DNA from 3 places in the Streptococcus parauberis NCFD 2020 genome. Region 3 is predicted to be linked to each of the others. Evidence: predicted binding sites of a transcription regulator. Region 3 holds the regulator's gene; each other region holds the start of a gene.

Region 1 (10,633 bases), 880 kb from region 3:
TAAAATTTCAGAAGAAGAATATGAAGCAGCTGCAATTTTGGCCGTGGGAAAAAGTCCTCAAGATGATATTAAAGAAGTACATTTCTTAGGTCAGTCCAAGACTTTAACCAATATTCTTAAGTTTTCTGAAATGATAAGTTTGGTTACAAATGCTTCTGAAGTAGGTTCAGAGCATGTTCTTTTTGCAATTTTGTTAAATCCAGATATTATGGCTGCCCGACTCTTAGAGATGGCTGGCTTCAAAATTAAGGATGATGGACAAGGACAACCAAAGCTTGCTGATCTCAGAAAAGCTATTGAAATACAGGCGGCATATAGTAAAGAAACAATTAAAGCTATTCATGAGTTACGAAAACCTAAAAAAGCCAAAGGTGCTGGATCTTTTTCTGACATGATGAAGCCGGCTAGTACAGCTGGAGACTTGTCAGATTTCACCAGAGACCTAACGGAAATGGCCAACCAAGGATTATTAGAACCAGTTATCGGCAGAGATAAAGAAATCACACGGATGATTCAGGTTCTCAGTCGTAAAACCAAGAACAATCCTGTACTAGTTGGAGATGCTGGTGTTGGTAAGACAGCCTTAGCTTATGGACTAGCTCAACGGATTGCCAATGGATCAATTCCTTATGAATTGCAAGATATGCGGGTCTTGGAATTAGATATGATGAGTGTTGTTGCGGGTACACGTTTCCGTGGGGACTTCGAAGAAAGAATGAATCAAATCATCGACGATATTGAGACGGATGGTCAGATTATTCTTTTTGTTGATGAACTACATACAATCATGGGTTCTGGTAGTGGGATTGACAGTACTTTAGATGCAGCAAATATTTTAAAACCTGCTTTATCACGTGGAACGCTCCATATGGTAGGTGCGACAACACAAGAAGAGTATCAAAAACATATTGAAAAAGATGCAGCTTTATCTCGTCGTTTTGCGAAAGTGCTTATCGAAGAACCAAATTTGGAAGATGCTTATCAAATTTTGTTAGGACTAAAAGGATCTTATGAACGTTTCCATAATGTTTCAATTTCAGACCAAGCGGTCAAGACGGCTGTTAAGGTAGCTCATCGCTATTTAACCAGTAAAAATCTTCCTGATTCAGCCATTGACTTATTAGATGAAGCAAGTGCAACGGTTCAAGGGTTAGTCAAAAAAGAAAAAGCTTCCATCTTAACACCAATTGATCAAGCTATTCTAGAGAAGGATTTCAAAACAGTTTCAAAACTATTGAAAGCTCAAGTTAATAACAAATCTGCAAAGCCTACACTAGTGACTGAAGATAATATCATGTCTACACTAAGCAAGTTATCAGGAATTCCTGTTGAAAAACTAACCCAAGCAGATAGCAAAAAATATCTTAACTTGGAAAAAGAATTGCATAAGCGTGTGATTGGTCAAGAAGATGCTGTATCAGCAATATCACGGGCAATTCGTCGCAATCAGTCAGGAATTAGAACAGGCAGACGACCTATTGGTTCATTCATGTTCTTAGGGCCAACGGGAGTTGGTAAAACAGAATTAGCAAAAGCTTTAGCAGAAGTTCTCTTTGATGATGAGTCAGCACTAATTCGATTCGATATGTCCGAGTATATGGAAAAATTTGCAGCTAGTCGATTAAATGGGGCACCTCCAGGCTATGTCGGCTATGAAGAAGGTGGCGAACTGACAGAAAAGGTTAGAAATAAACCTTATTCTGTTCTACTATTTGATGAAGTTGAAAAAGCCCATCCGGATATCTTTAATGTCCTATTGCAAGTTCTAGATGATGGGATGTTAACAGACAGTCGCGGGCGTCGCGTTGATTTCTCAAACACCATTATTATTATGACTAGTAACTTGGGCGCGACGGCCTTACGTGATGATAAAACAGTTGGTTTTGGTGCCAAAGATATTTCTCAAGACCACCAAGCCATGGAAAAACGAATTTTGGAAGAATTGAAGAAATCCTACAGACCAGAATTCATTAACAGGATAGATGAGAAGGTAGTCTTCCATAGCCTCAGTCAAGAGGATATGAAAGAAGTAGTGATGATTATGGTTAAACCATTAGTTACTAATTTGGCGGAAAAAGGCGTTAGTCTGAAAATTCAACCATCGGCCCTCAACTATCTCTCAGAGGAAGGCTATGATGTGGAGATGGGGGCAAGACCACTCCGAAGAACGATACAAACGCATATTGAAGATAAACTGTCAGAATTGATTCTTTCTGGCGACTTATCTAGTGGACACCAGTTGAAAATAGGAATGTCCCATGGCAAATTAAAATTTGACATAGAATAAATAAAAGGCTGAGGATGACACTCAGTCTTTTTGTCTAGTTGGAAAAACCAAAATATTTAAACTATTGAAATTTTTGCTTTATAACTAAGTATTTTTTTCTTGACTATTTTTGACCAAGTGATAAAATAATAGAGTAAGTTAGCACTATCTATAAGAGAGTGCTAAATTTCTAGTAATTAATAGGAGGCATACACATGATAAAACCTTTAGGTGACCGCGTGGTCGTGAAATTTGAAGAAGAAAAAGAACAAACTGTTGGCGGCTTTGTTCTTGCTGGAGCTCATAAAGAATCAACTAAAAAAGCTACGGTTCTTGCTGTTAGTGAGACAGGATTGCGTACCATTACAGGTGATTTAGTTCCTCCAGTTGTCAAAGTTGGTGACAAAGTTTTAGTTGAGAATCCTGGTTTGGATGTTATCCTCGATGAGGAGACTGTAACTGTTATTCGTGAATCAGATATTTTAGCCATTATTGACTAATATACAGTATAGATAAGGATAAGAAAGAAGGATAATTATGTCAAAAGATATTAAATTCTCAGCAGATGCGCGTGCAGCAATGGTCAGAGGTGTCGATATTTTAGCTGACACTGTCAAAGTTACATTAGGCCCTAAAGGTCGTAATGTAGTTCTTGAGAAGGCATTTGGATCACCATTGATCACTAATGATGGGGTTACAATTGCTAAAGAAATTGAGTTAGAAGATCATTTTGAAAATATGGGAGCAAAACTAGTGTCAGAAGTTGCTTCAAAAACCAATGATATTGCTGGTGATGGAACAACAACTGCAACTGTATTGACTCAAGCAATTGTTCGTGAAGGACTAAAGAATGTTACTGCAGGTGCCAATCCAATTGGTATTCGACGTGGGATTGAATTAGCTGCAGCGACAGCTGTCGAAGAACTAAAAGTAATTGCCCAACCAGTTACAGGAAAAGAAGCCATTGCGCAAGTTGCGGCTGTTTCTTCACGTTCAGAAAAAGTTGGAGAGTACATTTCCGAAGCCATGGAACGTGTTGGCAATGATGGTGTCATCACTATTGAAGAATCACGTGGAATGGAAACTGAGCTAGAAGTAGTTGAAGGAATGCAGTTTGACCGTGGTTACCTTTCTCAATACATGGTAACAGACAACGAAAAAATGGTTGCTGACTTAGAAAATCCATTTATTTTGATCACTGATAAAAAAGTATCAAACATTCAAGAAATTCTTCCACTCTTAGAAGAAGTCTTAAAAACAAACCGCCCATTATTGATTATTGCTGATGATGTTGATGGTGAAGCCTTACCAACATTAGTTTTAAATAAAATTCGCGGAACATTTAATGTTGTTGCCGTTAAAGCACCAGGATTTGGCGACCGTCGTAAGGCTATGTTAGAGGATATTGCCATTCTAACAGGTGGAACTGTGATTACTGAAGAGCTTGGTTTAGAGCTTAAGGATGCGACAATAGCAGCGCTAGGCCAAGCAGCTAAAATCTCTGTGGATAAAGATTCAACAGTTATTGTTGAAGGTTCTGGCGGTGCGGATGCTATTGCCAATCGTGTTGGCCTAATTAAATCCCAATTAGAAACAACAACGTCTGAGTTCGACCGTGAGAAATTGCAAGAACGTCTAGCTAAGTTAGCGGGTGGTGTGGCAGTTATCAAGGTTGGTGCTGCGACAGAAACTGAGTTGAAAGAAATGAAGCTCCGCATTGAAGATGCTTTGAATGCTACTCGTGCTGCTGTTGAAGAAGGGATCGTAGCTGGTGGAGGAACTGCCTTTATTTCAGTGATTGAGAAAGTTCAAGCTCTAGAACTTGAAGGTGATAATGCGACTGGTCGTAACATTGTCCTTCGTGCCCTTGAAGAACCAGTTCGTCAAATTGCTTATAATGCAGGTTATGAGGGGTCAGTTGTCATCGATCGTTTGAAAAACAGTCCTAAAGGAACTGGTTTCAATGCTGCCAATGGTGAATGGGTTGATATGATTGAGACAGGAATTATTGATCCAGTTAAAGTAACACGTTCTGCATTACAAAATGCAGCATCAGTGGCCAGTCTTATTCTTACTACTGAAGCAGTTGTAGCTACTAAACCAGAGCCAGCTGGGCCAGCTATGCCAGGTGGAATGGACCCTAATATGATGGGTGGAATGATGTAGTATCTAATAAGAATTTATTACTATAATAAAAGAAGTTGCACAATGCGACTTCTTTTTAATTTTATTTTTAAATTATTTTGTAAAGGGTAGTGCTATGTGCTACAATCAAAGTGAATAAATAGAAAAATTAAAAATGGAGAGAGACCGCCATGTTTAGGGATAAAAAACAAATTTTTAGCATTAGAAAAACGCTTCTTGGAGTAGGAAGTGTTTAATTAGGTGTTATGCTAACAACACAAATGATAGCCGCTGATGAAACTGTTGCAGACGTTACTGTAGCAACCACCCCATCCCTCGTCGCTGAGGCGCCTGCAATAACCACTAAAGTAGTTGAGAAAGCTGCAACAATTACCCTAACAGATACTTCGACAGCTACAACACTTAGTCCAGATGTTACAGCTGCTGCAGTTGGTGATTCAGTTGTTACAGAAACGGTCATTGCTAGTCCTATTCGTTATGTATCTGATGATACTCAGCCTGAAGGTTACCAAGCAGTACAGACTCAAGGAACTGATGGTAAATTGATTACAACTACAGTAAATGGCGTGTCTACAGTCCAACGGATTGAGCCTACAGAAACTGTTATTGTGATGGGGATAATGCCAACAACAACGACAGAGATGATTGCACCAGCTATAACTGAATATAGTATTGATGTCACAAAACCAGTTGTCACCGATGTAATTATTCTTGGCCAAGATGGGACTAAAACAACTACAACAACTAATATTATTCAAACAGAAACAACAGATCCAGCCAGCCAGGCTGTCTATGATGATAGTTATAAATGGATAGACCAAACTTTCTATCATGTTGATACAACTCAGACATTACCAAGTGATCGGATTGTTCTTGATACATTGTTTGTGGATAGACCTCCGTTGACTGCTGATTATAATACTACTGAATCAACTGTTCGTGAACTTGCTCAATACAGTTAGAACTATATATATGAGTATCTAACAGTAACCAATCCTGATGGAACAACTACACAAACAAGATATATTAGAACAATCACGGCTGAAATGTCAGACCCAACAGATACACAATTACGTAGTTTGCTTGGTTTGACAGATGATGCGGCATTCTATTCACGTTTGTTGACAACAGCTCAAGAAGATATGTGGACAGCATCCGCACAAGACTATGGTATAGAAATAGTACCAGAAGATTTATCAACATCGACAGATGACTTTTTGAGATATGATAACAGTAATATTATCAATGATGCCTTTTATGCTGATATCAAGGCAGATTATCAACGTGCCATACTAGCTGAACAAGAGTTAGAAGCACTTGGTTCATGGACAACGCAACAGCAGACAGATATGAATATATTACTGACCGGTTCAATTCATTAACACGTCGCTATAATAATTATAAAGGCAGTATTTCTACGTCAATTGATTACAGTAATACGACAATGATGTCTGATACACAAAAAGCTGATTTTGAAGCCAGAATTCATGCTCTCCCTGAGGAGTTACAGCGTATCATTGCTGACTTGGTAATTTATGACAATGAAATTCCAGGGAACCTTAGGTTTAGCAAATTCAGCTGCCCAATCAATTGCTTTGAAATATGAGGCAAGCAATACTAGTTTGATGGAAACTGTTCTCCATGAAATGACTCATATTATCGACTTCAAGAGTGGTTTATATGTTGAGACAAGTGATAGAAATACTGATGGTACTCTTGACACTGTTCCGGCCTTATCTGATACACAAGAATTTTTAGATATCTACCATACCTATTTTGATCGTAGTGATGTTTGGCCTTACTATAGAGATAATAGTTCTGAAGCGTTTGCTGAAGTATTAAGTCAGTATATTATGCACCGTCTATTTGGTTCACCATATGCTACTTATGTTCCAAATCCATATACTGGTGATGCATATGATCCAGGTAATGGGACAGGCTATAGTCCATTTGCAGCTACTGAATTCTACTTTGCTAGTCTCTTTAATAAATTATTTGAATACCCAAGAACAGCAACTGTTGTTCCTTATGTGACAACTATTACGCAAAAAGCTCCTATCAATGGTCAAGTTATTTATGGAGCAATGCCAACAGATTCCACAATGACAACTGCTTATAAGACAATATATGTTGCCGATCCAAATAAAGTATATGATCCAACTGGTCAAACAGATGTCGTAAAGGCAGGCGCTGATGGTCAAAAAACAGTGAGAATTACCTATTCATTAGATGCTAATAATCAATTGGTAGCTACAGAAACTGTTATTTCTGACACAGCTGTGCAGGACCAAATTATTACTAAAGGTACTCAACCAACAAGCACTGATACGGCAGTGGCTATAACAGTGGTTTATCAAGAAGTTACAGACAATTCATTAGCTGACTGGCAAGTTAAGGTTGTTGATAATGGACAAGCAGGACTTGTCAGCACAGCAACAACTTACATATTAGATCCAACAACTGGAGTGATTACTCCAGCAACAACGACAACTACTGTAACACCAATGAAACCAATGATTGTTCAATACAAAGTTGGTGTTGATAAAGTAACAGCAATTGCTTACCAAACAGAGTATCGTGATAATCCAACTTTACTAAAAGGTACACAAGTTGTTGTGACTCCTGGTGAAGATGGTCAAACTACTCAGTCTGTTCAATCTTATGATTTCATCCAAGATGGGGCAAATAGCCATTTTACTAATGTTCAATATGGTAATCCTGTAATTATTGATGCTCAAAATAGAATGATTGAAGAAGGAACTTATGTTGCTCCCGAAACACCAGATGAAAATCCAGCAGAGCCTTCAAAACCAGAAGCTAAACCTCAACCTGTGGTTGTGAAAGATACTAAGAAGGAAATTCTAACAGTTGCAACTCCAAAAGAGAAAACTCCTGTTAAAGAAGCGCAGCTTCCAACAACCGGAGACAAAGCTTCTAGCTTCTCTGCAATTGTTTCAAGTTCAATACTCTTGGTTACCGGCTTAGCTTTATCAAAAAAATTAAAAAAAGATAGAAACTAAAAGTTTAAGCTAACTTTAAGTCAGTCTGCCTATAATTAGGTTATCTCTATTTCTTCTTGCATTACCAAGGAGAAAAATTTCATAACCTCCTTAAAAGCCCTTAAGAATTCTTAAGGGCTTTTATTGTTTATTTTTTATTTGACTTTATGTTTTTTTGAACTTGTTTTTCCATTTTGCTTTCAATTTCTTTTAGACGTTTGAATGTTTTTTCAGCACGGTCCATTGAAGATTGGTCTGCTTTTTCTTGAGCGGCTGTTGGATCAGATTGCTGTAAATCACTAACTTCTTTGTTAATTTGATCTTGTTCAGTCATCCAAGTTTTTTCTAATTCCTTCATTTCGTCAACAACTGATGTGCCGAATTTTTTAGGATATTTAGCAGCCATATCATTGATGTGTGAAATTGTCCAATACCAAGAATCTTTATTGTATTTAGTGCTAGTTTCCTGATATGCTTCATAAGTTTTAGTGATATTTCCTAAGTATGGAAGATATGGTGCATTTCTTGGGCTACCAATTGATAACCACATAACACCACCACCTAGTTCTGCTGGAATACCATCTTTAAGTTGGAAAACATGTGCTTCCATAACGTTTGGATTTGAAATTGGATAAGCATAGCCTTTGACAGCCTCTTTAGATTTAGGTTTTCCTTTGCCATCAAGTTCCATTTGATCTAAAGGTTTCAATTCTAAACCTTCAAAACGGTTACGTTGAAGTTTAATGGCATCTTCTAAAGTGAATTTTTTATCAGTACTTTGAAGTAATTCAAAATTATCATCTTTGTAGGTTACTTTAGAATCTGGGTCGAGAGATTTAATACCTGAGAAGGTACGTGATCTGTTTGCATCATCCATTGGTGGATTGTATGATTGAGAGATATGGAATTGACCATCAACTTCTTTATAAGTTTTAGCTTCTTTAGCAAGCTTTTCAACATCAGCTGAAGCAATGACATTTTCTTTATCAGTTAAATCAACATGACCTAGATAGAAAGTGTTAGGGAATACTGCGAATTTATCATCTGGGAATTTCATCGCTACATATTGGTGGCCAGATAAAATTTCCATGTACCAGATACCGTCTTTATCAGCGATAGTTACGATATTACCTTCGGCAGAGCCTTCTTCATCAACAATCTTAGCAATTAATTCAATACCTTCTTTAGCGGTTTTTACGCTTGGTAAAATCACACTTGGCATTGACGATTCTGCAATTCCGTCTTCAACATATGGGTCTTTCTTTTGAATCTTTTCATTTGCTGATGCGGATACAGTAGCTGACATAGATACACCGAATTCATTCATACCAGCTTCATCATATACACCATATTTTGGAGTAACATCAGGGACAGCAGTGTATTTATAAGAATGACTTGGTAATGGGTATTCAAATCCATTGGACTTATCTTTCCATATATCACCATCTTTATTATCTTTTGCTTGTCTAACAACAAAAGTTTTATTATGATTTGGTTCTAAATCCTCCGTACGACCATAGAGTGTACTGCCGTCTGTGGTTAAATCTTTACCAATGATGAAACCAGTACAGGCATCTACTGAACTTTGCAAAGTGAATGCTGTTAATAATGCTACAGCTCCTAAAGTTATTTTTCTCGTGTTCATCATGAACCTCCAAATAAAATATGTGAGCGCTTCCATAGTTATTATAGTGCACATTAGTTTATTTTTCAATAGGCTTCTTAAATTATTTCATTTTGTAAATTATCTAAATTTTAAAACCTATTTTTATTATTTACCTCACATTTTCCACAGTTCCGATGATTAAATTTTGATATAATAATAATGAAAAAGGTGAGGTGATTAGATATGAGCAATATGTTTAAGAAAAAATGGGTTAAGGTAACTTCAGCAATTTTAGTAACCTTAATGCTTGTACTAGTGGCTGTTGGTGCTTATTTTACTTCAAAATCTGCAGTGATTCATAATTACGTATCAGCAAGAAGTAATAAGCAAGGGGCAGCTTTTGAAAATATCAAAGAATATCTAGTTTGGGCAGATACCAATAAAAAAGTAACCAATGACCAAGCACAATATGCTAACTTCGAAAAGTTTGATCGTAATGAACTAAAAAGTCAGGAAAATAAGTTAAAAAATGCGACAGCTGAGGATGATTATTATGTCAAGTCGGTCGGCCGTAAATTTCTCATTTTCCCAGATTATCGGATTGCCATAAGACCTATTCAATTAGAAATAAAAACAAATGTTCCATCGGTAGATATTATGCTGAATAAGAAGTTGGTAACGACATCTAATTCAGAAAACTTTTCAGCTAAATTGGAACGTATTCCAGTCTCTAATTATGTAGCTAGTTTGGATGGGCAATATAAAAATCGTTCAATAAAAGTGAGTAAAACATATGATGGTTCTTCAAAACTCATTGATTTAACGGTAGTCTTTAAAAATTTCTCTGTGACAAGTAATTCAAAAGAGGGTGAAATGTTTGTCAACGAGAGCCCAATTGGGATGCTTAAAGATGGTTCCTATGATGTCAAAGATTATCCGATGACAGAAATAGCAGATGTTTATCTAAAAAAATCATTTGCTGATGGGGATGTTACTTCAAAAAAAGTTAAACTATCAGACATAAAAGAGAATGATAAGGTCGCACTAGACTTTGAAAATCAGTTGGATCAAGCTAAGGCAGGACAATATTTAATATCTGTTTTTGACCAATTGATGTTTTATAATTCTAACAGACAAGACCCTGCTAATTTAGGAACTATATTTGAAGGCGGAGCTAATAACGATTTTTATAAAGGGTTGAAAGAAAGTATCAAATCAAAAATGGAAACCGATAAACGACTGGCTTCCAGCTTTGCAATTCCCAATATCGTCCTTAATGGGTTAGCGCAAGTAGGTAAAGAATCCTTTTTAGTTGATTTTGCTGCTACGTATGACTATACCTATAATAAGGAAACGGATAAGGAAAAAGGTTCTTCTGGTCATATCCTACAGGAGCTAACTGGAGAACTTGTCTTAAAGAAATCTGGAAATGGGTATGTTGTTAGCCAAAAAGGTGCTAAAAACATAAGTGTAACTAGTGAGAAGAACCAAATTAAGGAACCTGCCTTATTGCCAGATGGCGTAGTTGGTACTTGGAAAGGTGAAAAAGATGATATCACCTATACTTTAACAATTGCTCAAGATGGCACAGTTACACGTAAAGTTGATTTTAAAGAT
Region 2 (10,633 bases), 250 kb from region 3:
GAACCAAGTAAGTTAGGAGGTCTGCTCACCTTACGAGCGAAAGAGGGAATAAGAAATTATTCTAAACTAAGGTGGTACCACGAGCTTTCGTCCTTTTACGGATGGAGCTCTTTTTATATTGTCAATAACATGAACTATGACTAAGGAGTTAAAAAAATGAAATTAAAAGAAACCTTAAATCTTGGAAGAACAGCTTTTCCAATGCGTGCTGGCCTTCCTAATAAAGAGCCTCAATGGCAAGAAGCTTGGTTCCAAGCTAATCTTTATAAAAAACGTCAAGAATTAAATGAAGGAAAACCAAGTTTTCATTTACATGATGGACCTCCCTATGCCAATGGAAATATTCACGTTGGCCATGCTTTAAATAAAATATCTAAGGACATCATTGTTCGTTCAAAATCTATGTCTGGCTTCCAAGCGCCATTTGTCCCAGGTTGGGATACTCATGGGTTACCAATTGAACAAGTTTTAGCTAAAAAAGGTGTAAAACGTAAAGAAATGGATTTGGCTGAATATTTGGAAATGTGTCGTACCTATGCACTCAGCCAAGTTGATAAACAGCGTGAAGATTTCAAACGCCTTGGAGTTTCTGCAGATTGGGAAAACCCTTATGTAACTTTGATGCCTCAATACGAAGCAGATCAAATTCGTGTATTTGGTGCGATGGCTGATAAGGGTTATATCTATCGCGGTGCGAAACCAGTCTATTGGTCATGGTCTTCAGAGTCAGCTTTGGCTGAAGCTGAGATTGAGTATCATGACATTGACTCAACGTCATTATATTACGCCAATAAGGTAAAAGATGGCAAGGGTAAATTAGATACAGATACTTATATCGTTGTTTGGACAACAACACCATTTACGGTTACAGCATCTCGTGGCCTTACTGTTGGTCCAGATATGGACTATGTACAAGTTAAACCTGCTGGAAGTGACTGTAAATATGTCGTAGCTGAAGGTTTACTTGAAAGTTTATCAAATAAATTTGGTTGGCCAGAATTTGAAGTCCTTAATAGCTTCAAAGGAAGTGAACTTGAATATATTGTGACTGAGCACCCATGGGATACAGAAGTTGATGAACTTGTTATTTTAGGTGACCACGTTACACTTGAAACAGGTACAGGTATTGTTCATACAGCACCTGGTTTTGGTGAAGATGACTACAATGTTGGTAGTAAATATAAATTAGAAGTTGCTGTTACTGTTGATGAGCGCGGCATCATGATGGAAAATGCAGGACCAGATTTCCAAGGCCAATTTTATGATAAAGTGACACCGATTGTTAAAGAAAAGCTTGGCGACTTATTATTAGCTAGTGAAGTTATAAATCACTCATACCCATTTGACTGGCGTACTAAAAAACCAATCATTTGGCGTGCTGTTCCACAATGGTTTGCTTCAGTATCAGATTTCAGACAAGAAATCTTGGATGAAATTGAAAAAGTTAACTTCCATCCTTCATGGGGTAAAACGCGTCTTTATAATATGATCCGTGACCGTGGCGATTGGGTAATCTCACGTCAACGTGCATGGGGTGTCCCTCTACCAATCTTCTATGCTGAGGATGGCACAGCTATTATGACAAAAGAAGTAACTGACCATATTGCCAATCTTTTTGAACAAGAAGGTTCAATCATCTGGTGGAAGAAAGAAGCAAAAGAATTACTACCTGAAGGCTTTACTCATCCAGGTTCACCAAATGGTGAGTTTACAAAAGAAACAGATATCATGGATGTTTGGTTTGATTCAGGTTCATCTTGGAATGGTGTAATGAATGCTCGTGGACACTTAGACTACCCAGCAGATCTTTATTTAGAAGGATCAGACCAGTACCGAGGATGGTTTAATTCATCATTAATCACATCAGTTGCTGTTAATGGTCATGCCCCATATAAAGAAGTCTTATCACAAGGTTTTGTCCTTGATGGTAAGGGTGAAAAAATGTCTAAATCAAAAGGTAATACAATCTTACCTAGTGATGTGACTAAACAATATGGTGCAGAAATTCTGCGTTTATGGGTTACTTCAGTTGACACCGATAATGACGTCCGTGTATCTATGGATATTCTAGGACAAGTATCAGAAACATATCGTAAAATCAGAAATACGCTACGTTTCTTGATTGCTAATACGTCTGATTTCAATCCAAATACTGATGCTGTAGCTTATGAAAATCTTTCTGCAGTTGATAAATATATGACAATCAAATTTAACAAATTAGTTGAATTAATCAATACTTCATATGCATCATACGATTTCATGGCAATCTACAAAGCAGTTGTTAACTTTGTGACAATTGATTTATCAGCCTTTTATTTAGATTTTGCTAAAGACGTTGTATATATTGAAGGAGCTAATAGCCCTGAACGCCGTCGCATGCAAACAGTATTCTATGATATTTTGGTTAAAATTACTAAACTATTAACACCAATTTTACCTCATACAGCTGAGGAAATCTGGTCCTATTTAGAATTTGAAAGTGAAGAATTTGTACAGTTATCAGAGTTACCTCTAGCTGAAAGCTATGAAGGTGAAGAGGATATTTTATCTGCATGGGAAGCTTTCATGACTCTACGTACACAAGCTCAAAAAGCTTTAGAAGAAGCTCGTAATGAGAAAATTATCGGTAAATCTCTTGAAGCACACTTGACAGTCTATGCTAGTCCGCATGTCAAAACATTATTAACAGCTTTAGATAGTGATATTGCACTATTAATGATTGTATCTCAATTGACAGTTGCTGATTTAGAAGAAGCGCCTGAAAATGCAATAGCATTTGATGGTGTTGCATTTACTGTAGAACATGCAGTAGGTGAAGTGTGTGAGCGTTCTCGCCGCGTTGATCCGACAACTAGAATGCGTCCTTATGGAGCATTTGTCTGTGATGCAAGTGCAAAAATAATTGAAGAAAATTTCCCAGAGGCAGTAGCTGAAGGATTTGAAACTAAATAAAAAATCTGACCGAAAGGTCAGATTTTTTTGTTTGTTAGTGATAAAGAAAAACTAACCTGGATGGGCTAGTTTTCTTCTTTGATTGGGAATGAGATTTCAATTAAATTATTGGTATGAACCATTTTTGTTTTCCCTTTAATGATAAGAGATTGATCGATGCGACGTTTTAAGAAAAATTCACGGATTGCTTCTAATTCTTCATCTTTAATTGCGCGATATTTATTAGTGATTAATAGTTCGTAATGTTTTGGTGCTTTTGTGAAAACGACATCTGTGTTACCTGCCGAGTAAACTTCAACCAATTTAGCATCTGTATTTGTTAGTTGATTGGTTACCAGTTCAGGATGACTCCCTGTTGTATTAATAAGTCTCATAATTATCTCCTCTTTATCAATCACTATACATCAATAAATTAATAGTTATTAAGAATGGTGTTGTTTTTGCCATTCAGTTATTGCCCATTTATGACTGCCGCGTTTTAAGTTGGCAATTGCTTCCTCGATTGGGAACCAAGCTAGTTTGTTAAAGTCTTCCAAGGGATCTCCTTGAATACTATAAGAAGTTACTTCATACAAGTAAGCTGGATTATAGTAATAGGTATCTCTATGACGTGAGTAAAAATACTCGTCTGCTTGGCCATAGTAATATCCAATCTCAGCTGAGAATCCGAGCTCCTCAATCAATTCTCGCTCTAAAGCAGTTAAGTGATTCTCACCTTCCTCAATTTCTCCACCAGGAAGAAACCAAGCCCCGTTGGGTGCCTGTACTAAGATGACCTCTGTTTTATCACTGTTTGGAATAACTGCATAAACTCCATACCGAGATTTGTAGTTTTTTTCTTCAATTTTTTCGCCGAATTTTGGAACTGTCATAGCCGTCCCTCCTATTTATATTATACTAAAAAAATGAAGATAGCGCTTTATTTTTTTTCATAATATGTGAAAATTTTCATCAAAAAAGTGATAATAATCATTATTATCACTTTTCAAATTAATTTTCGTAAGACTTGGTTTGATCTTCCACAGGGGAATTAGATTTTTTTGCTGATTTAATAATGATATTTCCATTACTAGTCATCATTGCTTTAAGCTCTTTTTCACTAGGATTTTCCAAGTAGAAATCAGTAATAGCATCTTCAATGTAATCTTGAATAGTTCTTCTTAATGGACGAGCACCCATTTTTGGATTATAACCAAGATCGACTAATTTCTCTTTAACTTTATTGGTCACATCAAGGTGAAGGCCATTTTGAGAGAGGCGATTGTTGACATCTTCTAACATCAAATCAACAATATGTAATAGATTATCTTTGCTTAATGTTTGGAATTCAATAATACCATCAAAACGGTTCATAAATTCTGGATTAAAGAAATTTGTTAATTGTCCCAGAACTGAACTTGTTCGTCCTTCGCGGGCTGCCCCAAATCCGACAGAGGCTTCATTAGTACTTGTCCCGGCATTAGAAGTCATAATGATGATGGTATCTTTAAAGCTAACTGTCCGGCCTTGCCCATCAGTCAAACGACCATCGTCTAAAACTTGAAGGAACATGTGCATAACATCAGGGTGAGCTTTTTCAATTTCATCCAGCAAAATGAGTGAATAAGGATTGCGACGGACTTTTTCCGTTAATTGACCGGCTTCCTCATATCCGACATAGCCAGGAGGGGCACCAACCAACTTAGCAACGGCATGTTTTTCCATGTACTCTGACATATCAAAACGAATCATATTATCGGCTGTGCCAAAAAGTTCAATTGCTAATTGCTTAGATAACTCAGTTTTCCCTACACCTGTAGGACCCACGAATAAGAATGAACCGATTGGTCGATTTGGCGTACCTAGACCGACCCGGTTACGACGAATAGCTTTAGCAATTTTATCAACAGCATCGTCTTGACCAATGACATGACTCTTCAAGTCTTCAGCCAGGTGAATCAATTGTGATTGTTCTTTTTCTTTCAAATCACCCACAGGGATATTGGTTTTGTCCTCTAAGATACCTTCAATTGTTTTCTCAGTAATGATTGGGGTATCTTCTTCATCAACTTTTTGCTTTTGTAACTCTTTATATTTGATAATTTGGTCGCGGAAATAAGCTGCGCGCTCATAGTCTTCATCTCGTGTAGCCTGCGCTTTTAAATTTTCGGCTTCGACAAGACGTTGATCTATTTCTTTTGGATCAACAAAAGTTAACGTCAAGTTCAATTTTGAGCCGGCTTCATCGAGTAAGTCAATTGCTTTGTCTGGAAGGAAGCGATCTTGAATATATCGATTAGAAAGTGTCGCAGCAGCAATGATAGCATCATCTGTATACTTAACATGATGATAATCTTCGTACTTAGTCTGGATCCCTTTTAAGATGGTAATTGTTTCTTCAACAGAAGGCTCATCAACCTTAACAGGTTGCATACGTCGTTCTAAGGCGGCATCTTTCTCAATAATTCGATACTCATTAAGTGTAGTAGCACCAACTAACTGTAATTCACCACGAGCAAGAGCAGGTTTTAAGATATTTCCAGCGTCCATGTTGCCATCACCTGCATTACCGGCTCCAACAATTTCGTGAATTTCATCAATGAATAAGATAACATCTTGACGGTTTCTTATTTCTTCCATCAGTTTTTGCATTCGTTCTTCAAATTGACCACGGATTCCAGTTCCTTGGACTAAACTAACAACATCTAAACGAATCACTTGTTTACCTTGAAGTTTATATGGGACATCACTGTCCACAATTTTTTGAGCTAAACCTTCAACGACAGCAGTTTTACCAACACCGGGTTCGCCAATTAGAACTGGATTATTCTTTGTACGACGATTGAGAATTTCAATGACACGTGTAATCTCTTCGTCACGACCTATAACAGGGTCAATACCTCCTTTACGGGCAATTTCCGTAACATTGATACCAAACTCTTCTAGTAAGCCTTTAGGCTGTTGAGTAGCTTGTGCATTTTGATTACGAGAGCCCTGTTGGTTAGGAATTTTCCCATTATTTCCACCGTTTCCACCTGCCTGAGTTGGAGGAGTATTAGGTAGATTTCCGAAAGATCGAAAGTTATTCAAATCACCGAAAAAGTCATCAAAGAATGGATTCATTGGGTCTTGTTTTTTTTCTGAACGCGAACCAATTCCCCCTAATATTGAATTATTCGCATCCGTTTTCATTATTTGATAGCAATTTTGACATAAATCAATTTGCTTTTGTTTCCCATTAACATTGGTATATAAATGGATTGAAGCTTCATTTAATTGACAATTCTGACAGAGCATAGCATACCTCCAATGCATTTCTATCGACCATCTTGATTTATAGTCAAACATGGTCAAACTTTATAACCATATTATAGCACCCTATTTTTGGAAATCAAGTAAAAAGTTCGAATTTTTAGCACTCTCCAGAATAGAGTGATAATCACAATATTTTCGAGAAAAAACAACAATTTACCACACATAACAAAGGAAAAGATTGAGAAATTTGTCTCTTTTAGTGTTTGTTTAGGGCAAATTATGTTAAAATAATATGGAAAACTAAGGAATAGGAGAACAGAAATGGAATCACATTTAGTGAGAATCATCAACCGCTTAGAATTAATGGTTAATGACGGTGGCAACTTAAAAAGAAATTTTGAACGTGATGGCGTAGTAGTTGCTGAAGTAGCATTTGCAAATGATGTTGAAACTGGACCAGTTTTTACATTACGTGATGTTGAAGCTCGTGAATCATATTCATTTGATAGTATTGATTTAATTGCAATGGAAATTTACGATTTATTATATTAATATTAATCTTTAAAAAAAACTTGCCCAGGCAGGTTTTTTATTTTAGTTTCTATTGTATTTTTATACATAAAGTGTTATAATTATTTCGTTGTTTTAAAAAATCGATATGTTTGGAGTATAAATATGAATTTTTCTTTTTTGCCACATTACTGGGGCTACTTTAATTACGGTGTCTTAGTCACCATTTTTATTTCAATTGCTGTAGTGTTTTTTGGCACCATATTAGGCATAATTATTACATTTTTGAAGAGAAGTTCTATTCTTCCCTTGAAATGGCTTGCCTCTTTCTATGTTTGGATTTTCCGAGGGACACCAATGGTCGTTCAAATTATGATTGCCTTTGCTTGGATGCACTTTAATCAAATGCCTATTATAGATTTTGGTGTTCTAAACCTTGATTTTTCACGACTCTTACCTGGGATTATTATTATTTCATTGAATAGCGGAGCATATATTTCCGAAATAGTCAGAGCTGGGATTGAGGCCGTACCGGCTGGCCAGTTAGAAGCAGCATACTCTTTAGGCATTCGCCCTAAAAATGCGATGCGGTTTGTTATATTACCTCAAGCTTTTAAGAATATCCTTCCAGCATTAGGCAATGAGTTTATTACAATAATAAAAGATAGTGCACTCTTGCAAACAATTGGTGTTATGGAATTATGGAATGGTGCCCAATCGGTTGTTACGTCAACGTATCAGCCAATTACACCTTTATTGTTTGGAGCATTTTATTACTTGATGGTTACGACTGTAATGTCACAACTATTACATTTATTAGAAAAGAAGATGGGACAGGGAGTTAAAAGTTTATGAGTCAAGAACTATTGAAAATTGAAGCCTTACATAAGTCTTTTGGTCAGCATCATGTTTTAAAGGGAATCGACTTAACAATTGAGCAAGGAGAGGTTTTAGTCATTATTGGACCGTCTGGATCTGGTAAGTCAACATTATTAAGGACGATGAACTTATTAGAAACACCAAGCAAAGGAAAAGTAACCTTTGAGGGTACTGACATTACGGATAAGGAAAATGATATTTTTAAAATGCGTGAAAAAATGGGAATGGTCTTTCAACAGTTTAACCTCTTTCCCAACATGACCGTTTTAGACAATATTACTCTCTCACCAATCAAAACTAAAAAGGTCAGTAAAATGATAGCTGAAGAAAAGGCTTATCACCTTTTGGAAAAAGTTGGTCTCGCTGATAAGGCTACAAGTTATCCAGATTCTCTTTCAGGTGGGCAAAAGCAAAGGATTGCGATAGCTCGAAGCTTGGCGATGGACCCCGATATGCTTTTATTTGATGAACCAACATCTGCCTTAGATCCTGAAATGGTGGGTGAGGTTTTAACTGTTATGAAAGAACTCGCTCTTGCCGGAATGACAATGGCTATTGTTACACATGAAATGGGTTTTGCCAAGGAAGTTGCAGACCGAGTTATCTTTATGGATGATGGTATGATTGTCGAAGAAGGCAAGCCTGAAGAAATTTTTGACCACCCAAGCCAAGCAAGAACCGTTGATTTCTTGAGTAAAATACTTTAATTAAGTTGGAGAAATCCAACTTTTTTATTAACTCTATTTAATTTTTTAGTGAAAAGGATTACATTATAATTTTCTTATGTTATAATTGGAAGATATTAAAGGGAGAATAGTGTGAAATTATTACAAGCAGAAATTGGGAAAAAGTATCTTATCAAGTCTATTAATCTTCCTGATTCATTTAAAAAACATTTGTCACATTTAGGCTTGTTGCCTGACAAACAGATTATGCTCATTTCAAAGACTAATAATAGTGCTATCGTAATGTTATCAGATCAGAGACTAGCATTTGATAAAAGTATTTTAGATAATATTGATGTTGAACTACATCAAACGACCTCAAATGCTGTCCCACTTACCGATTTATTGGTAGGTGAAAAAGCTTATATTGATAATATCTTTACAAATAAAGAAACTAAGCGACATTTGATGGATATGGGATTAACGAAAGGGACGCAAGTCAAATTAATAAAAGTTGCTCCTTTGGGAGATCCAATTGAAATCTCTGTGAGAGGATTTGAACTAACACTTAGAAAATCAGAAGCACAATTAATTAGCGTTGATCGAAGATAGAACATTTAAGAGGAGTTATGCGAAAAGTTACATTAATTGGGAACCCAAATAGTGGAAAGACGAGTTTATTTAATTTATTAACTGGAAGTAATCAGAAAGTTGGAAATTGGCCAGGAGTCACTGTTGATCGAAAAAGTGGCTTTTTAAAAATAGATAAACAGATTGAAATTCAAGATTTACCAGGAGTTTACTCTTTATCTCCTTATACATCTGAAGAAAAAGTGGCGAGAGATTATCTGCTTTGTGGGCAACTTCAGCTTATTGTTGATGTTTTAGATGCATCAAACCTTGAAAGAAATCTTTATTTAGCAACCCAACTGTTAGAATTAGGTTTTCCTTGTCTTCTTGTCTTAAATATGATGGATGTTGTAGAAAGAAATGGAAATCAGATTAGTTGTGATAAACTTAGTTATCTGCTAAGTGTACCTGTAGTTTCAATCAGTGCCATAAAAAATAAAGGGATTGATAAGATGGTTAAGTACATCCAAAAATTAGTTCATAGTGGGTCACCTTCACCTTACCCAATTTATGAAGATAGTTTTGAAGCTGCATTGAGTCAAATAGAGCAACTTCTAACAGACTATGATTTAGGGCTCAGTAGACGACACTACTTGATAAAATTATTTGAACGAGACCCTCTTGTTCAGGAACATCTTGAATTATCTTCTGATATCATTTCGGAAATTGAATATATTTCAGCAATTACAGAGAAGATTTATATGGAAGATGCAGAATCTATTGTTATTAATCAAAGATATGCTTATATTGATAGCATTTGTCAAATGGCTCAAATAAAAAAAGATAATTTCGAGCTTAAATTATCTGACAAAATTGATACTATTATCACTAACCGGTTTTTAGCTTTACCTATTTTTGCTATTATCATGTTTATTGTGTATTATTTATCCATTCAAACAATTGGAACCTTAGGAACTGATTGGGCTAACGATTATTTATTTGGAAAACTAGTTCCAAATACTCTGCAAACTGTGTTAACATACTTAAAAGTTGATTTTTGGTTGAAGTCCTTAATAATTGATGGCATCGTTGCAGGAGTTGGAGCAGTTCTAGGTTTTGTTCCTCAATTGTTTGTTTTATTTCTTTGTTTGGGTATACTTGAAGATATTGGTTATATGAGTCGGATTGCTTTTGTAATGGATAGAGTTTTCCGTAAGTTTGGCTTATCAGGAAAGACATTTATTCCAATGTTAATTGCTACTGGGTGTGGTGTTCCTGCTATTATGGCCAGTCGTACAATTGAAAATGAACAAGATCGTAAGATAACGATTATGACATCAACATTCATGCCATGTTCGGCTAAAATGGCCATAGTCGCTCTTATTTCGGGTGTCTTCTTTCCCAATAACCCTATAATTGCCCCAAGTGCCTATTTTATTGGAATTGCTTCTATTGTTTTATCAGGTATTTCCCTGAAAAAAACAAAATTATTGTCAAGTCAAGCAAGTCCATTTATCATGGAGTTGCCTGCCTATCATTTACCACATTTACCTACAGTAATACTATATGCTTATAATAAAGCCTTAAGTTTTATAAAAAAGGCAGGTACTGTCATTTTTGTTTTAACAATTCTACTTTGGTATTTAACTTCCTATGATTTTCGATTTCAACCCGTTAATGCACAAGAAAGCATATTAGCAGACATAGGACGTCATTTTGCTTGGATTTTTTCACCATTAGGATTTGGTAATTGGAAAGCAACAGTAGCAACTTTTTCTGGATTGTTAGCTAAAGAAACCGTGGTTGCAACATTTGGTATCTTT
Region 3 (10,633 bases):
ATCAAAAGTTACTTCAATTTGAGGGATTCCGCGTGGTGCAGCTGGAATATCAGTCAATTGGAATCGACCAAGTGTTTTGTTATCTGCTGCCATTGGGCGTTCACCTTGAAGTACATGGATATCAACAGCTGGTTGGTTATCTGCTGCTGTTGAGAAGACTTGTGATTTAGAAGTTGGAATGGTTGTGTTACGATCAATTAGTTTAGTAAATACACCACCCATTGTTTCAATACCAAGTGATAATGGAGTTACATCTAAGAGTACGACATCTTTAACATCACCAGTGATAACAGCACCTTGAATTGCAGCACCCATCGCTACAACTTCATCAGGGTTAACTGATTTATTTGGTTCTTTACCAGTTTCAGATTTAACAGCATCAACAACAGCTGGGATACGGGTTGAACCACCAACTAAGATAACTTCATCAATTTCCGATAATGAAAGACCAGCATCTGATAATGCACGACGAACTGGTGTTTTAGTACGTTCTACTAAGTCACGTGTAAGATCATCGAATTTCGCACGAGACATACTCATTTCTAAGTGAAGCGGGCCAGCGCTACCAGCAGTAATAAATGGCAAGCTAATTTGTGTTTGAGTAACACCTGAAAGATCTTTTTTAGCTTTTTCAGCAGCATCTTTCAAACGTTGTAATGCCATTTTATCTTGTGAAAGGTCAATGCCGTTTTCTTTTTTGAATTCTTCTACTAAGAAATCAATAATTTTTTGGTCAAAGTCATCCCCACCAAGTTTGTTATCACCTGCAGTAGCTAGTACATCAAAGACACCATCACCTAATTCAAGAATTGATACGTCAAAAGTACCACCACCAAGGTCAAATACTAAGATTTTTTCTTCTTTATCAGTTTTATCCATACCATATGCTAAAGCTGCTGCTGTAGGTTCGTTAACAATACGTTCAACTTCTAAACCAGCAATTTTACCAGCATCTTTGGTAGCTTGACGTTGTGCGTCGTTAAAGTAAGCAGGTACAGTGATAACGGCTTTTTCTACTTTTTCACCAAGATAGTCTTCAGCATAACCTTTAAGGTATTGAAGAATCATTGCTGAAATTTCTTGTGGAGTGTATTCTTTACCATTTGCAGAAACTTTTTCAGAAGTACCCATTTTAGATTTAATAGAAATTACTGTTTCTGGATTTGTCACTGCTTGACGTTTTGCAGCATCACCAACGATGATTTCACCATTTTTAAATGATACTACTGAGGGTGTTGTACGATTTCCTTCTGGGTTTGCAATAATTTTTGATTCAGTACCTTCAAGTACTGCTACAGCTGAGTTAGTTGTACCTAAGTCAATACCAATAATTTTAGACATAATTTATACCTCTTTACTTTTTTCTAATACTTGTCTAGTTTAACGACTTGGCGGTCGAAATAATAATTTCGATTTTATATTAATTAGCTGAGCACAGGCTGAAATCTTAGTGAGATTGGATAAATCATATAGGAAATCAGTATTTTCTATAGATTTCCTATTTTCTTCCAGATTTCTAACGCCCTTTGCATCCTAGTTGTAAACTACTACCATTGCTGGTCTTAACAAGCGTTCGTGGAGTTTATAACCCTTTTGAAAAACTTGAGCAATAGAATCAGCTGGATGGTCATCATCGGATGGCATAGTTTGAATAGCCATATGCAAGTTGTGGTCAAATGTTTCAACAGGGACTTCTTCAATGCCTTCTTCTTTAAGGGCATTAAGTAGACTTTCTTGAACCATTTCTATACCTTTTTTAACATCTTCTGTCAAGCCTTCAACAGCCAGTGCACGTTCTAAGTTATCTAGACTTGGCAAGATTTTTTTAGCAAGGTCTTGCGAACGATAACGTTGAATCGTTTGGCGTTCTTCAGTAGCTCGACGTTGGATATTTTGCATTTCGGCATGAGCCCGAAGGTATTTATTTTCAAATTCCTCAGCCCGTTCCTTAGCTAAGTCAAGCTCACTTTTTTCAGGAGCTTTTTCCTCTTCAGGAACTTCCTCAACTGTTTGATCAGTGTCAACAACTTCTTCAGTTGTTTGATTTAAATCCTCATTCAGTTCTTCGTTCAGTTCTTCGTTTTTGATGTCATCATTTGTATGTTTTGACAATTCAAGCACCTCTTTTCATATCTGTATCTATTAAAATTCATTAACTTCATAGTGGTTACTATTAAGATAACGGTAGTAGTCTCGCAACTTCATAGCTAATATCCGTCCAACAACATTAATTAAGCTGACATTCCGACGATAATTCATGTCAATTGGACCAATCAAGCTGAGTAAACCAAACCCTCTATAAGGAATTAAGAATTTGTAAGTAAGTAAACTTAAATCGGCTAAAGCAGGTTCACTACTATCAGCTACCTGAACAGTAGCCATTTCATTCTCTGCCATCCCCTGCCTGATTGAAATTGCTAGAGCTTGTTCACTATCTAAGAATTGATAGGTTTCAATTCCCGCATACCCAAGAGCATTTACCTTCCCAGAAACAAAAATCGTTTCCTGAAAAAGACTACTGAAAATATAATCAAATAAGTCGGAAACATTATCCGTAATTATGAAATATTTCTGTAGAACTTGAGGGATTTCAGTCCTTAGCTTATAATGCACATCTAACAAATCCCGACCCGTCAGCCGTTCGTCAACAATTTCTTTTAACTTGAGCAAATCACGCGCCAAGAAATTTTTCGGAATTGCAAACTGAACAGTTAGTGCTTTGGAGTCATCTAAGTTTAAAACAGCTAAAGCATCATGCGTCGACAATTGAACGATGTCAAACCCCGTCAATTTTTGTCGTGCCGGTTCCACATCAAGAATGGCTACGCTGTAACCCGTAATTTCTGCTAGAACCTGACTGGCTTTTTTTAAGATATCCTCTAAATTGAAAGCTTCGAAATCAAAAGCTTTAACCATCTGATAAACATCATGTTCGTCAATGCTATCAAGACTCAAAGAATGCTCTACAAAAAATTTAAAGCCAGCTGGACTCGGCATGCGTCCGCTAGAAGTATGAGCTTTTTCAAGTAATCCCATTTTTTCTAGTTTAGCCATCTCGTTCCTAATAGTTGCACTGCTTGATTCGATACTGGCTTGGAGCGCTTTTGACCCAACAGGTTCATGTGTTTGAGTAAAGAGGTCAACAATTAGATTAAGAATTTCATTTTGACGTTCTGTTATCATTAACAATCCCCCTTTTTACATTAGCACTCTACTATCTAGACTGCTAACTTATATTTCTATTATACTCTTAAAATGAACCTTGTCAAGAGAAAAACACAAAAAATTAGCACTCTTTTTTTAGAGTGCTAATCCCCTTAATCATATTTTGTTAAATCTTTTTCTTCAATAACTTTAATCAGTTTTGCAGCATAATTGTTATCATAAGAATAGATGTATTTTTCCAAAGACTGAGCAGGCAATTTATAACCTTCAAAAGTAGCTAATTCACGATATAGTTGCTGGTCCCAAACCTGTCCCTGACTTAAACTCGCAAAGTAATCCGCAATAGATTCTTTCCAACTTGGATAAGTTGCAAATTTTAATTTTGTGGTTGTCGGATTATTTAACACAGGTTTTGTCGTCTCTAAAATAACGTAATTATCACCAGGTTTTGCCAACATTGAAAAGAGATTATGATATTTTGCTGATAAGATACTTTGGCCACCTTGGCTATCAATTAAAATTTGACCAATGATAATTGAAGGACGAACTCCATAGGCTTTGGCATAGGGTTTAACTTCCTTAGCAACATCATCAATAAAAACCTTCTCTGAATAAGGCACCTTGATTAATTGACTGGAATTAGGTATCTTAGCATTCATGATTAAAGGCATGATCATGGCAAAGATAAAGAAAAAGAGCAAGATTAAAAATGAATTTAATTTTAAACGTGATCTCATTGATTCTCCTTCAATAAGGTAATGTATTCTTCTAGCGTCAGCTTATGCCTAGCCATGTACTTAGCAGATGCTTTTCCCACATAACGGTAATGCCAATCCTCATAACCAACACCTGTGATGTTCTCTTTCCCTTCAGGAAAACGCAGAACAAAGCCATAGTCAGCAGCAAGAGCAACAATTTGTTTAACTGTCTCAGCATGACTTTGATTCAGATAATTGGAAGTCCCCATATCCATGGCTAAACCAGTCATATGTTCACTGGCCCCAGCTGGTTGGGAATAGGTTTGTACTAACTTTTCAGCCTCAGTATCGGTTAAGTATGGGTTATTCGCCTTCTCTTGATCGATGTAAGACTGATAAAGTTGCGCTTGGGTATCGACACTTCGGTATCCTGAAATGACATGTTCTTCGGGGTCAATGGCTTGCGCAGCTGCTAGAAATCCGGCCGCATCCTCAACAATTCGTGAGTCTAACTGAATGCCATTAAAATCAGCAACTGTCGGATTCATTTCCTCTGTCGGATGGTCCCTATTAACTAGGACTAGTTCCCAGTCTTTCGGCGACACCTTAGGTAGCCCAGTAATTTTCTTGTTACTTGTTGTATGCTTTTTATCTTTGGTTAAATTAACTTTGTTCTGACGTACGGTCTGATTAGGATTATCTTCTCTAATAAAGAGGTACAGACCACTTAAGAACAAGAAAACAACAAGGATTTTTCCTGCTAATAGGACTAAGTTTTTATTTTTCATTTAATTCTTCTATCATTTGACGACCACGCAGACGGTAGGACATATCTCCGACTGTATTAATGGTAAATTTGCCGTCCTCAAAATCGACTACTGTGATACTACCATTATCAATGTATTGTTTTTGTCGGTTTGGATCAATCAACCACATGAAGGTCCCAATGGTCATTCCGTGACTAACAACAATGGCATTCCCACCACCACCATTTTGAATGGCTAAAGCAATTGCTTCAAAACCTTCATAAATCCGTTTACTCAATACTTCCCATGGTTCAGCCCAATTTGCTGTATCCACTTCGACAATACTTTGAGCTAATTCTGAATAAGGAACTTCTGACATATTTTCCTTGCCTTCAAAGGCTTTTGTCCGTGGTAGAACACCAAGGAACAATTCTGAGTCATAGGCACCATCTAAACTACCAAAGCACCACTCACGGATACGTTTGTCTTTAGTATAAGGTAGAAACTCATTTTCTGACTCACGTAAAACAATCTCCATCGTCTGCATAGTTCTGCCAGAGTCACTTGAAAAAGCCGCTTGAAAAGGAATAGCCGCATCTTTTAAGCCCAATCCTAGTTCTCTAATACCTTCTTCACCTTTTTTTGTTAATGGTGTGTCGCTCCAACCTTGGGCACGACCAATTGTATTAAACATTGTTTTCCCGTGGCGAGCAATATATAATCTTGTTTTTGTCATAGTAACCTCCAGATTCTCTTTAATATTATAGCATTAAATAGGGCTTTCAGACAATTAATCAAAGTTATTTGATTAGGCTAACTGAATTTTTAAGCATCATCAAAAAAAACACCTGCAAAAGCAAGTGTCTTCGATTTAATTTTTAAAACTATGGATTGGTGCCGGGATTTGTCCGCCACGGGCAATAAAGTCTGCTGATGAGTTCTCGTTAACGGACATTACAGGAGCTGCTCCTAATAGACCTCCAAACTCAATCATTTCTCCAACTTTACCCTTAGGAATAATCCGAACAGCTGTTGTTTTTTGATTAATAACACCAATGGCTGCTTCGTCAGCAATCATGGCAGCAATCGTTTGATAAGGTGTATCCTCAGGAATAGCAATCATATCTAAACCTACTGAACAAATCGCCGTCATGGCTTCTAATTTCTCCAGGTTCAGAGATCCATTCTGTACAGCTGCAATCATCCCCTCATCCTCAGAGACTGGTATGAAGGCACCTGACAGACCTCCGACCTGGTTGCAGGCCATTACACCACCTTTTTTTACGGCATCATTTAGTAAGGCAAGCGCAGCAGTCGTCCCATGAGTCCCAACCATTTCAAGACCCATCTCTTCGAGCACGCGCGCCACAGAGTCACCAACAGCTGGTGTTGGAGCAAGAGACAAATCAACAATCCCAAACTTAACGCCTAGACGCTCACTGGCCATTTGACCAACCAATTGACCAATCCGAGTAATTTTGAAAGCTGTCTTCTTAACTGTTTCTGCCAACACATCGAAGCTTTCACCACGCACTTTTTCCAAGGCACGCTTGACCACACCAGGACCCGAAACACCGACATTAATCACGACATCTGCTTCACCAACACCATGAAAAGCACCCGCCATAAAAGGATTATCCTCAACAGCATTAGCAAAGACGACCAGTTTGGCTGCACCTAAGTCAGAAAGTTGAGCAGTTTCTTTAATGATACGGCCCATATCAGCTACCGCTGTCATATTAATTCCAGATTTAGTGGAACCAATGTTTACTGAGGAACAGACTTTTTGGGTCTCAGCGAGTGCTTTAGGAATAGAATTAATTAAAATCTCATCACCCTTTTGGTAGCCCTTTTGAACTAGAGCTGAGAAACCACCGATAAAGTCAACACCAATTTCATGCGCGGCTTTATCTAAAGCCTTGGCAAGCGGCAAATAGTCCGTCGCATTAGTTGCTGCTCCAATTAAGGCAATAGGTGTAACAGAAATGCGTTTGTTGACAATTGGAATACCTAATTCCGCAGCAATTGCATCCCCGACAGCAACTAAATTAGCTGCCTTAGTCACTACTTTATTGTAAATTTTTTCAGCTGCACGGTCAATATCAGGATCAATACAATCAAGGAGTGAAATCCCCATTGTAATTGTCCTAATATCAAAATGCTGCTCTTCAATCATGTCGATAGTTTCTCGAACTTGTTTGATATCCATTTAGGGCTCCTTATAAATTATGCATAGCGTCAAAAATAGCTGTACTTTGGATGTTAATCTTCACTTGTAAACTATCACCATAATCTTTAAAAACTTGACGTAAGACCGTGAAGTCTTGCTTATCTGGACTTGAAACCAAGGCCATCATTGTAAAATAGTCATCTAGGACAGTTTGCGAAATATCATCAATATTTAAACCAAGTTCAGCAATCTTACCAGAAACACCTGCAACAATTCCTTTACTGTCTTTACCAACAACTGTGATTATAGCTTTCATATGAAGCACCTCCTAATATTTGTTAAATTTTACCACAAAAAGCCGTACAATTCTAGCCAATTCCTTCTTATACGTTAATTCATTTCAAGCAGATGACAACTACAACATTAAAGATGAAAATTGTCACTCAATTGACACCAAATCACCACACTCTTCCTCTATAATGATTATAGCAACCAATAAAAGATAAGACAATTTTATGTTGCTTAAAAAAACAACACCATTAAAATCCTTTATTTAATAAGGATTCTAGGTGTGTTTTTTTAATAGAAAATATATTTATAAAAGAATTTATTTAGTTGACAACAGTTACAAAAGTGCTATAATTCCTATTATATTAAGAAAAAGGTGGTACTACCATGGCAATCATTGGACAAATTCCAGCAACTAAAATGCGTGGATACAACTATTCTATAAATATTAAAAATACAGACCAAGTTATTGAGTTAAAAGATAATTTTACTATCATAGAGAACATCAAGATTATTTCTCATTCTAGGGGAAATAATGTATATACTGTATTATCACATCTCAATGATAAGGAATTAAGAGAACTTATCATGTCAGAATACAATCTTAAGCTTAATCAAGTCATTATTACGTCTCTTCAAAACTCAGGTCCGCTAGGGGCGATGTAAAGGGCCTACATCAAGTTAACATTCAAGACAAAAGACATTCATCCGAATGTCTTTTTTTATATACTTATTTATTAAAAGTAAAATCTTTTCCCATTTTGACTAATTCTCTTGAATATTACGAATGATCTGAGTATCAGTCACTTTAACAAAACAATGCGAGGTTCTACTTTGGCAGCTATCATGATTATTATTCTAACTGGCGTCTTTGCTTGGTCTTGGTCTGTTATGGGGAAGTACCCGCAAGAGGATATTGATAGAAGGAAGACTAAAGATGAAAAAGATAAATGATATAAAAAGTATTCGGCTAATCAAAATAGTCCAAATTATACTTTTTTTATTAGGAAATGTCCTATTAAGCAAAGGATTTTCAAGTTATTTTAGTTATGGCATATTAATAGTAATATTACTCCTAGCCATTCCAATTCCAAAGCAATATAAGTGGGGGTTCACTGCTGAAAAAACTACATTTTCAAGGAATAATAATGCTGTCATCGAAACTGCAATTTCATTGATTATTATCATCAGCTTAGCAATTTTGATTGGAATTTTTATTTGATTTAGTCCAACCCCTACTCCTCCACCCTCCTGAAGGGGTGGCTTTTGCCGATTAGTCTGACTTTTTTGTCGATGTTACCAATTAGGGAACGGATGTATTCTGCTTCGGTGACGCCCGGGTATTGGTGAATGAGGCCTGAGATATACTCGACTTCGAGGACATTGTCTTCCCAGCCGATTGATTTGACCATGCGTGCTACGACTGCTTGTCTTTTCATTCTATATTTTTCTTTCTTTTATGACATTCTTGACATTAATTATGGCATAACTAATGGATCAAGCAAAAAACCGTTAAACTGATTAACGGTTTTTATTTTTTCCCTAAAAGGGCAGAGATGAGTGCGACAACGATACAGGCACCAACAATTGATGGTAAGATTGCCATGCCAGCTAAATGTGGTCCCCAATTACCAAGTAATCTTTGACCCACATATGAACCAGCTAAACCAGCAAGGATATTAGCCAAGCATCCCATTTGTCCACCTTTATCTGTAATTTTCCCTGCAATCATTCCGATGATAGCCCCAACGATTAATGATCCAATCATAGTAAACTCCTTTTATTTTTCCTAATTATAACATAGTTTCAAACTGAGTAAAGTGCAAGGCTCAGCTTAAGTCTTGCAGCCGTTTTTGCCGTCTTAACAAAATGAAATCCCGTAATGAAATCAAAAGTACAGCCATCATAATAAAAAACATGCCAATCAAATCCATAGGATAGAAAAACTCGGAAAGAAGAACCACTGCAAATAGCACGGAAGCAACAGGTTCAACTGCGGCAAGAAGCGTTCCTTTAACGGGACCTACCAGACTTGCTCCCTTCAAGAAAAAGGTATAAGCAAAGATGGTGCCAATTGCAATCAGACCAAAGAGGGCAATGCTGTTGCCAGTTGTCAGATCCATATTATAGCGCCAAGGCCGAACGATGACGGTGAAAAGCGACCCCGAAAAAATCATGGCTAGGCCAATCACGACCAGACTTCCCCATTTTTCAATCAAGCGCGCCGGCATCAAAACATAGAGAGTGGCGGTGATAGCTGAAATAAGTCCCCAAACTAATCCCTCCGGGGTAATGGCTAAGCTGCCTAGCTGACCATGAGTGGCAATCACGGCCGTCCCCAGAATAGCAAAAATAATTGAAAGACCTTCTGCTACACTTGGCATACGTTTTTCATTGATCGCAACAACTGACATAATTAAAACCGGTGACAAATATTGAAGAACAGTTGCTGTTCCGGCATTGGTATGCTTAATTGCATTCATATAGGTATACTGATTCATCAATAATCCAAGGATACTAAACATGAAAATGTTAAGCAGGATATTTGGACTAGCAAGCACACGTAGCATTTTTTCTTTCTGTGTCATAAAGGCCATTACACAGAGCACTGAACCTGAAATCATCAGACGAAGAGATGTTAGTAAATTCACCTCTACTCCATGTAACATCAGATATTGTCCTGATACGCCTGATAGACCCCAAGCAATTCCTGCAAACAAGACCATTAAAGAACCTTTATTTATCACCATAACCACCATTCTTTATCTATTTTCATAACTATTGTATCACAGAAATGGTTAGTCAGTTCAGCTTATTTTTACATATAAAAAGAGTCCATCAAGGACTCTCTTTTTGACTAACCTAAAAGCAATTTTTCTAGATCTAATGGAAGAATATACTCACCATCTTTATAGGCGCGCATATTGCCACCTGAAATTTCATCAATGAGAGCTACTTTACCATCAATTTCACCAAATTCAAATTTGATATCATAAAGTTCCAAGTCTTTTTTAGCTAATTCAGCTTTGACAACTTCACCAATTTGCAAGGCCAATTGTTTCAATTCATCATATTGAGCTAACGATAAGATATATAAAGTATCTAAAGCATCAGCTGTAATTAATGGATCATTACGTTTATCATCCTTCAATGTAACTTCGACATATGGAGGAATTACTGTTCCTGATTCAATGTAATCACCGTAACGACGGATGAAAGAGCCCACAGCACGATAACGTACAATAACTTCTAAACCTTTTCCAAATACCTTTGCTTTGCGAACAACAGCTTCATTTTTTGCTAAATCAGCTGAAACGAAATGTGTGTTTAGTCCTAGCTCATTTAATTTTTGATAAAAGAATTGTGTCATTGAGATAGCAGAACGTCCTGCTCCTTCAATTTGTAAACCAACTTGATTTTCACCTGGATCAAAAACACCATCTTTACCTGTCACATCATCTTTAAAATGTAAAAGAACGGTTTTATCATCAATTTCAAAAACATCTTTAGTTTTTCCTGTGTAAATCTTTTCCATATCTTCCTCCGAAGCTTTTTGTTATTGTTCC

The links. Region 3 encodes HrcA, which represses chaperone genes, less so after heat shock. Its sites were predicted from a motif close to TTAGCACTCNNNNNNNNNGAGTGCTAA; they were not measured.
Region 1: the regulator HrcA is predicted to act here: its motif matches at 2,426-2,452, upstream of groES (co-chaperone GroES).
Region 2: the regulator HrcA is predicted to act here: its motif matches at 6,344-6,370, upstream of SPB_RS04785 (ATP-dependent Clp protease ATP-binding subunit).

The regions. Positions count from the first base shown of each region.
Region 1 is NZ_AEUT02000001.1:2,079,669-2,090,301, forward strand. It holds gene SPB_RS10500 (ATP-dependent Clp protease ATP-binding subunit) at 1-2,287, shown strand, start outside; gene groES (co-chaperone GroES) at 2,482-2,766, shown strand; gene groL (chaperonin GroEL) at 2,804-4,432, shown strand; gene SPB_RS11560 (hypothetical protein) at 4,657-5,373, shown strand; gene SPB_RS11565 (hypothetical protein) at 5,458-5,793, shown strand; gene SPB_RS11570 (G5 domain-containing protein) at 5,947-7,431, shown strand; gene SPB_RS10520 (C69 family dipeptidase) at 7,559-9,055, opposite strand; gene SPB_RS10525 (zinc ribbon domain-containing protein) at 9,260-10,633, shown strand, end outside.
Region 2 is NZ_AEUT02000001.1:948,794-959,426, reverse strand. It holds gene ileS (isoleucine--tRNA ligase) at 157-2,952, shown strand; gene SPB_RS04795 (DUF1827 family protein) at 3,018-3,326, opposite strand; gene SPB_RS04790 (NUDIX hydrolase) at 3,375-3,824, opposite strand; gene SPB_RS04785 (ATP-dependent Clp protease ATP-binding subunit) at 3,943-6,228, opposite strand; gene SPB_RS04780 (DUF1797 family protein) at 6,508-6,738, shown strand; gene SPB_RS04775 (amino acid ABC transporter permease) at 6,862-7,551, shown strand; gene SPB_RS04770 (amino acid ABC transporter ATP-binding protein) at 7,548-8,282, shown strand; gene SPB_RS04765 (ferrous iron transport protein A) at 8,394-8,852, shown strand; gene feoB (ferrous iron transport protein B) at 8,870-10,633, shown strand, end outside.
Region 3 is NZ_AEUT02000001.1:1,198,018-1,208,650, forward strand. It holds gene dnaK (molecular chaperone DnaK) at 1-1,341, opposite strand, end outside; gene grpE (nucleotide exchange factor GrpE) at 1,534-2,112, opposite strand; gene hrcA (heat-inducible transcriptional repressor HrcA) at 2,143-3,183, opposite strand; gene SPB_RS06010 (glycoside hydrolase family 73 protein) at 3,318-3,902, opposite strand; gene SPB_RS06015 (M15 family metallopeptidase) at 3,899-4,651, opposite strand; gene SPB_RS06020 (histidine phosphatase family protein) at 4,641-5,345, opposite strand; gene SPB_RS06025 (PFL family protein) at 5,481-6,818, opposite strand; gene SPB_RS06030 (ACT domain-containing protein) at 6,829-7,095, opposite strand; gene SPB_RS06035 (hypothetical protein) at 7,455-7,733, shown strand; gene SPB_RS06040 (hypothetical protein) at 8,005-8,289, shown strand; gene SPB_RS11365 (hypothetical protein) at 8,303-8,506, opposite strand; gene SPB_RS06050 (GlsB/YeaQ/YmgE family stress response membrane protein) at 8,599-8,835, opposite strand; gene SPB_RS06055 (DMT family transporter) at 8,897-9,817, opposite strand; gene SPB_RS06060 (phosphoribosylaminoimidazolesuccinocarboxamide synthase) at 9,925-10,602, opposite strand.